DNA from 2 places in the Desulfosporosinus burensis genome. Region 1 is predicted to be linked to the other one. Evidence: predicted binding sites of a transcription regulator. Region 1 holds the regulator's gene; the other holds the start of a gene.
The links. The regulator HrcA, encoded in region 1, represses chaperone genes, less so after heat shock. The targets are predictions, from matches to a motif close to TGTTAGCACTCNNNNNNNNNGAGTGCTAACA.

Region 1 (4,294 bases):
AGGAGAAAAATTGGAACTAGGTGGACTTCCAGATGATGACCTACAAGCTGAAATGTACGAATGGGCAGTACTAAGGTTAAAACAGGCAGGATATAGGCAGTACGAAACGTCTAATTTTGCGCTCCCGGGTTTTGAATGTCAGCATAATCTAGGCTATTGGCGGGGCGGGGACTATTTAGGCTTAGGTCCTGGAGGGGTGTCTTGCTTGGATAGGGTGCGGTGGAAAAACATTGAAGATGTATGTTCCTATGCAAATTTGCTTCTCAAAGGGGAAAGTCCGTTGGACGAGGCGGGGCAGGAAGTCTTATCTTTGCGCGAGTGTATGGCAGAGCGTATGATTTTGGGGTTAAGGCTTGAAGAAGGAGTACATCTTTCCTCGTTTAAAAATGATTTTGGAGCGGATCTCAGGGATATTTACAGGGACGTTTTGGCACGCTATGATAGGGGGATTTTTGTATTTCAGGGTGAATATCTAAGTTTGAATCCGAGATATGCTTTTGTAGCGAATGCTATTTTGCGGGAGTTTGTGTAAGGGACTTGTATCACACAGCGCTCGGTGCTTACGACGCAGAGCAAACTAACCGTTCAAGCTCCTACTATGGGGAGCGGGGTTCATCCTTCGGCGATAGTATTATATAAAAGAACCCGCCTACGGCGATAATCTCCACTGGAGACTATCGTGCCAAATTCGCCATCCTTGGCTCAGTTGGCGGCAGTGCACATCCTTTGTGCACTGCCCCGCCTCTGGGGTCGGTCGCTTGAACGGAAGTTTGCTATTCTGCTTACGTAAAGACGTCGCGCTCGTGTGACACTGCGTCCTGGACTTGGGTCAGGGAACGGAGCGGAAGTTGGGGACGGTTCTTGGTTTGAATTCTGGGGGACGGCACATTGATGTGCACTGTCTTGTCTTAGGGGTCGCTTTAACGGAAGTTGCTATTCTGCTTACGTAAAGACGTTGCGCTCGTGTGACACTGAGTCCTAGGCATAGGTTGGAGAACGGCGTGCAAGTCGGGGACGGTTCGTGGCTTGCGTTCGACCTTCTGATTGCATCGGAAGGCTGTAAAAGCTTAGTATTATTCTATATAAAACTCTCAAGGTATTTTGTTAAAATGATTCTTGACAAAGCTAAAATGAAGTGGTAATGTGAAGACATCAACTGTTAGCACTCATCAAGAGAGAGTGCTAACAACGAACTCGGACGATGAACTTGAGGTGTGTAATGTTCGGGTGAGTCCCTAGTAGTTAGTTTTGGAAAGGCGGAAAGCATTATGCAAATGGATGAACGAAAACGCAAAATACTACGGGCGATTGTTCAGGATTATATTGCTACCGCTGAGCCGATTGGTTCTCGTACGATTGCGCGTAAATTTGATCTTGGAGTATCCTCCGCGACGATACGCAATGAGATGGCGGATTTAGAAGATTTAGGGTTTATCGAACAACCTTATACTTCCGCTGGACGGATTCCATCCGATGCGGGTTATCGGTATTTTGTAGATTGTCTGATGGATCCTAAGGTCCTTAACGCTGAAGAAAAGGAATTTATTGAGCGAGAAAGTACGAGAAGAATCCATGAGATTCAAGAAGTTATTACCCATACCAGTAAATTATTATCTGAGCTTACGAATTTGACGAGTCTTGTCCTTGGACCCCATAAGGCTAAAAGTAAGTTTGGGAAATTGCATTTTCTACCGTATCAACCGGGGCAGGTTATTATGGTCATCGTGAAAGAAAATGGTGCTGTTGAAAATCATATTATTGAGGTTGGGGACAATCAAACAGCGGAAGAGCTTCAACAAGTGGCTGAAGTTTTTAATCAAAAAATGCGTGGGTACTCTTTAAACCAAGTTAAACGCAGCATGCTGCATGAAATCTATAGCGAATTGTCAAGGCAGAGGCTTTTGATTGATAATACTCTCGATATGCTTAGAGCCATTCTGGACGATAGCGAAGGAGAGGAACGGATCTGTCTTGGGGGGACCCTCAATATGTTAAATCAACCTGAATTTAAGGATTTAGGGAAGGTTAAAACGTTATTTAAAATCTTCGAAGAAAATGAGCCGCTTAAAAAACTATTACATCCTGACCAAGAGGGACTAAATGTCACGATCGGTGGAGAAAATAGCTTGAAGGAATTTAAGGATTGTAGTGTCATTTCTGCTACTTATAGAGTCAATGGTCTAACCATCGGTGCGGTGGGGGTGCTTGGTCCAACACGTATGGATTATGCTAAGGTCATTGCAATTGTTGATTTTATGACGCGTAGTTTGACGGATGTCCTGACGAAACGCAAGCGGTGACGAAGCATGAATAAGCCGCAGATGGCGTGAAATTGCTCTGCTCACCACAGCGCCGTCGCTAGCGCGCTTGATTACGAGGCAAGCTTAGGCAAACCTCTGGGCTTTCTGAATGTGAACCTGTGCCACGCTAACGCCTCGTAATGTAAGCGCGCTAGACAGCGACTCTGCTGAATCGGTTCGCTCCGCAAAGTCACACCATCTGCTGGGTCGACGAGGGTTGGAGATGAGGTGGAACGATGAGAAAGTTTAGAACGTTTGGACGTCGGGATAACGGTGGGGATAACGATTAATAGAGCGAAACGTTGGTTATAGGGAGTTGAATTTCTTCGCTCTCAACTGGGTAAAGCATTAAATATGCGGGTGATTGAGCCTTTTAGGTTCATTCTTATATAAATTTTGTGACTAAGTTATGAGAGGTGATCATGCATGGCGCGAATGAGAGAAGATACTCTCAGAGGCCGAGAGCTAAGTAGTGACGAAGATAATTTGGGAGATAAGCAAGAACATGAATCTGAGAAATCCATACACGACGAAGATAGTCTGGATAGCAAGGATATGAGCCCTCCGGAGAAAATTCTTACCTTGGAAGCGGAGCTTATCCAGGCTAGAGCTAAAGCAGATGAGCATTATGATCATTTGCTACGCATGCAGGCAGATTTCGATAATTATCGAAAACGGACACAGAAGGAAAAGACAGAAATCATCAAATATGCATCTGAACGTGTTGTTGGGGAGTTGCTTCCTGTTTTAGACAATTTTGAGCGAGCAGTCAGTGCCGCTCAAATCAATCCTGATTTCGCAGCTTTTTCACAAGGGGTGGAGATGATTTTACGTCAGTTGCAAACGGCGCTTAGCAAAGAGGGTCTCAAGGCGATTGAAGCCGTTGGGCAGCCGTTCGACCCAAATCTTCATGACGCAGTGCTGCGGGTGGAGTCAGAAGAGCATCCTGAGAATACTGTGGTCGACGAACTGCAAAAGGGATATTACCTAAAAGAAAAGGTTTTACGTCCTAGTATGGTTAAAGTTTCGAACTAGTTATAAGGAGGAAGAAAACAATGGGTAAAATTATTGGTATTGACTTAGGTACTACAAATTCTTGCGTAGCTGTTATGGAAGGTGGAGAAGCAGTTGTTATCCCTAATGCGGAGGGAAATCGTACAACTCCATCTGTAGTAGGTTTTTCTAAATCTGGCGAGCGACTCGTCGGACAGGTGGCCAAACGGCAATCTGTTTCCAATCCGGACAAAACCGTCAGTTCCATTAAACGCCATATGGGTACAGATCATAAAGTAAAGATTGAAGATAAGACCTATAGTCCTCAAGAAATTTCGGCGATGGTTCTCCAGAAACTCAAAACGGATGCTGAAGCCTATATCGGACAGCCTGTTACCCAAGCTGTTATTACAGTTCCTGCCTATTTTACCGATGCCCAACGTCAAGCAACAAAAGATGCAGGAGCGATTGCTGGACTTGAAGTACTACGGATTATTAACGAGCCTACTGCGGCTGCACTTGCCTATGGCCTCGACAAAAAGGATGACTCGACTGTTTTGGTCTTTGACCTAGGGGGCGGAACCTTTGATGTTTCAATCCTCGAATTAAGCCAAGGAATGGTTGAAGTTAAAGCCACGAGCGGGAATAATCGTTTAGGTGGCGACGATTTTGACCAGCGCCTGATTGACTATATGGTGGCAGAATACAAGAAAAGTCATGGAGCGGATCTTTCTAAAGACCGAGTTGCTCTCCAACGTTTAAAAGAGGCTGCTGAAAAAGCCAAGATTGAGCTTTCTGGAGTGACCAATTCTAATGTCAATTTGCCCTTTATTACCATGACTGAAGAAGGCCCTCAACATTTAGATATGAATATTTCTCGAGCTAAATTTGAAGAAATTATCTCTGACCTTGTGGAATCTACTCTTGGTCCCACACGTCAAGCGATTGAAGATGCTAAGCTTTCCTGGAATCAAATTGATCAGATCATTCTTGTAGGTGGA
Region 2 (4,294 bases), on a different contig from region 1:
AATTGCCTCGGCAATTCCTCATGGAATTCAGATTCTCAAAGGGGAAGCCAGTGAATGCGCGTCAACGTTAAAGCAACCTTGATCATCGTTTAGTTGAGTATTTTTGTCAGGCGGTTCCATCACGGGTGACTTTCAAGGTTTAGTCTTATAATGCAAAAGAGATTGGCAATTATGCCAATCTCTTTTGCATTATAAGGATGAATCAAACATCCATTATTTCTGACGTCGATTTGATTCCCGCTCGATTTTCGGAAATCTGAATGAAGATAACGACCCCTAGGATTAGAAAGATACCGATAATATTACTGGGGTTCATAGTTTGATTAAAGACTATAAATCCTAAAATGCTAGCCACCACAGGGTCAAGAGAATACATAATTTGCACGTAGCTTGGTTCGATATACTTTAAACTTTTCATGTAGAGAGAATAACACCCTATTTGAGGAATCAGCCCAAAGCCTAAGATCACAAGTAACGCATAACCGTTTGTTTGACCACTTATTTCGATAATATTACTCATTACGGCTAAAGGGGAAGTGGATATTGACAAGATTAAAACTGCGATCAAGGCAACATACATCAAAATTGCGTTTCCATCGACTCCTTGTTCTAATAGATATTTCTCCAAAACCATCATTGATGACCAGGCAAGTATCGTGATAGCTATCCATATCAAGCCCTTAGAGTTATAGTGAAAACCTTGATTAAAAACATCCAAGACTAGGCAAACCCCAAAGATGGCAGTGATAGCTGCCCCAATCTTTTTTACGGTAATCTTGTTTTTAAATACAATTCTAGAAAGGATCATGATCACAAATACGTTACAAAAAATAAGTGTAGAAACGATGCCTACAGGAAAATAGCTGACAGACTTTACGAACGAAATATTAGTGACCGCTGAGGAAAGCCCGCCTATTAATAGGAAGGATAAAATTCTCCAGCCGACTTTAAACCCTGTTTTGTTAGTAACCAATAATAGAATTGAGAAAAAGACCAAGTTAAACGAGGGAGCTAGGATTGCGATACTTAATGTATCAAAACCAAGGTTGCCTAACAGAGTACAAAAGGTACCATTTGTACCCCAAAATATGGAAGAAAAAATGGCTAAAACAAATCCTATTCCTTTATTACTTAAGACAATCACCGATACTCCTCCTGAACCCAAGCTTAGTAAATTATATTTTATACAGTTCGTCAGCGTCTGATTTTTCTCCTGTAATTCGGGGATTATTCCGAACATATTGTAAGTTCAAGCACCTTTTATTGTTGAGCTTGTCACGTCTGTCCAAAGTATAGCGTAAACTATGGTAAATGAGTGGCTTGTGAGGTGAGCAATTTGAAAGCCATAGCGTTTGTCGATTACGAAAATATTTGGACCGGCTTATTAGAGCGAGGGTATGAATTATCTCCGGAACAGTTGGTGCAGTTTTTACAACTTTATGCAGAACGCAATACGATGGATTTATTAGCTATCTATCTTTACGCAAACTTCGACCGTGAAGAGTTTTGGCGGACACAAACGACGTTTGAGAAAACAAATGTCTTTACACGTCATGTCTTTGGAAAGAACAATTATTCAAGCACAGGACTTCGCCGTAATGCTGCAGATTTAGAGTTAATGCTCGAAGCCCAAGAAATCCTACTGACACGAGCAGCTACCTTTGACCTCTTTTTATTAATTACAGGGGACGGAGATTTCCTGTCCTTGCTTAGAAAGGTCCGTGCTTGGGGGAAAGATGTTAAGGTGATAGGAGTTGCCGGAAGTGTTCATCACGCTCTGCAACCTTATTGCGAGGAAGATGATCTTTTCCAGTGGGCAATCAATGAAAAACACGAAGTAGAGTATCGCCCAGAGCTTGATTTAGAACAAGGGATTCAAATCCTAGGAAATCTTCAGATACGCTTGCCTTATGTTGCGTCTACAAAAGCGAGGGCTGCCTTGACAGAATCTTTGGGGCGGTCAATCCCACAAGTTAAGGAGTTCATACGGTACACCTTAAAGCAAACTATCCTTTTTGAGAAGGAGCACCCGGATCATAATTTGAAGATTGGTAAAACCAAGATTTATCTGCTTAATCTAGAAAATAGTACAGTGAAAGAAGCTCTAGGTTCCATCTTGGAGGAAGTTTCTCAGCGGCAATTAAAATTAACTCAAGAGAATTAATCGTGCATAGAAGAGTTCAAAACTGGCAATTATAGTGTGTAGACGATATGGTGATGCGTATGGGAGGAGGCCTTAGGCATTTATTAAATATCTATTGCCTGAAAACGGGAGTAATAATTAGATTGATAAAGAAAATGCTAGTTAAATACCTGTTTTTGGAGTATTAGGGGGCTTGCTTTCCTGCGGCCCCTTGCATATTATTATAGATATATTGTTAGCACTCAATAGAGTCGAGTGCTAACAAATATTAAATAAAAAAACATAGGAGGGACTTTTCTTCATGAACATTAAACCTCTCGCAGATCGGGTGATCATTAAAGCACTCCCGATGGAAGAAAAAACTAAGAGCGGAATTATTATGCCGGATACCGCTAAGGAAAAACCACAAGAAGGCGAAATTGTCGCTGTAGGACCTGGTAAAATGGAAAAGGGTGTTCGCGTCGCTCTCGATGTTAAGGCAGGCGATCGTGTAATTTATTCCAAATATGCAGGGACCGAAGTGAAGTATGACGGTCAAGAATATCTTATCCTGAAAGAGTCAGATATTTTAGCCATTATGGGCTAGTTTAATAAGAATTATTTATAAGGAGTGAAATACGTTGGCAAAACAAATTATTTTTAATCAAGATGCACGTCACGCTTTAGAACGCGGAGTTAATGCTCTAGCTGAAGCTGTTCGTGTAACCCTAGGACCTAAGGGACGTAATGTCGTTCTCGATAAGAAGTTTGGATCTCCTCTGATCACGAATGACGGAGTAACAATTGCTCGTGACATCGAATTAGAGGATCCGTTTGAAAACATGGGAGCTCAACTTGTTAAAGAAGTTGCTACCAAAACTAACGATGTGGCTGGGGACGGTACCACTACGGCTACTGTTTTAGCACAAGCGATCATTCGCGAAGGGCTTAAGAACGTTGCAGCTGGTGCAAATCCTATGGGCATTAAACGTGGAATTGAGCAAGCTGTGGAAGTTGTGGTTGCAGACATTAAAGCTAATGCCAAACTCGTTGAGACGAGTGAAGCTATTGCCCAAGTCGCCTCCATCTCTGCTAGCGACAAGAACATCGGTGACCTTATTGCTCAAGCCATGGAGAAAGTTGGCAAAGACGGCGTCATCACAGTTGAAGAAGCTAAAGGCATGACCACCGAACTTGAAGTGGTTGAAGGAATGCAATTTGATCGCGGATATATTTCTGCATATATGATCACAGATACGGAGAAAATGGAAGCCGTACTTAATGATCCTTACATCCTGATTACTGACAAGAAGATCAGCGCCATTCAAGACGTTTTACCAGTCTTGGAAAAAGTAGTTCAAGCGGGTCGTCAACTGATGATTATTGCCGAAGACATTGATGGGGAAGCACTAGCTACCCTCGTCGTCAACAAGCTGCGCGGAACCTTCGTTTGTGTCGGAGTTAAAGCCCCTGGCTTTGGAGATCGTCGCAAAGCAATGCTCGAAGACATTGCCGTACTGACAGGCGGAACTGTGATCACAGAAGATCTAGGCTTAAAACTAGAAAACACCACGGTTGAAATGCTGGGCCGTGCCCGCCAAGTCCGTGTAACCAAAGAGGAAACCACGCTTGTTGAAGGTGCTGGTAACACTGACGATATTAAAAAACGTGTTGAAGCCCTTAAACGACAAATTGAAGAAACTACGTCTGACTTTGATCGTGAAAAACTCCAAGAGCGTTTAGCTAAATTAGCTGGCGGTGTTGCCGTAATTCAAGTCGGTGCAGCAACCGAAACTGAAATGAAGGAGAAGAAACTCCGCATTGAAGATGCTTTAGCTGCAACCCGTGCCGCTGTTGAAGAAGGAATCGTGTCTGGTGGAGGGACTACCCTGATTGATGCTATCCAGGCCTTAGATGCCCTTAATTTAGTCGGTGACGAGGCAACTGGTGTGAACATTATTCGCCGAGCTCTCGAAGAGCCACTTCGTCAGATCGCCAACAATGCTGGGCATGAAGGCTCCGTTGTCGTTGGCAAGGTTCGCGAGTCCGGCAAACGTGGAATTGGCTTCAATGCTGTAACTGAAGTCTATGAAGATATGATTGCTGCTGGTATTGTTGACCCAGCCAAAGTTACTCGTTCGGCTCTGCAAAACGCAGGTTCCATTGCTGCTA

Region 2: a site for HrcA is predicted at 2,377-2,407, ahead of groES (co-chaperone GroES). Genes of this name have one in related genera too.

The regions. Positions count from the first base shown of each region.
Region 1 is NZ_BAAHYN010000003.1:353,579-357,872, reverse strand. It holds gene hemW (radical SAM family heme chaperone HemW) at 1-532, shown strand, start outside; gene ACYQ3Q_RS06965 (hypothetical protein) at 825-950, shown strand; gene hrcA (heat-inducible transcriptional repressor HrcA) at 1,269-2,300, shown strand; gene grpE (nucleotide exchange factor GrpE) at 2,727-3,335, shown strand; gene dnaK (molecular chaperone DnaK) at 3,356-4,294, shown strand, end outside.
Region 2 is NZ_BAAHYN010000007.1:181,961-186,254, reverse strand. It holds gene mog (molybdopterin adenylyltransferase) at 1-82, shown strand, start outside; gene ACYQ3Q_RS14230 (DMT family transporter) at 203-1,144, opposite strand; gene ACYQ3Q_RS14225 (NYN domain-containing protein) at 1,337-2,164, shown strand; gene groES (co-chaperone GroES) at 2,445-2,729, shown strand; gene groL (chaperonin GroEL) at 2,764-4,294, shown strand, end outside.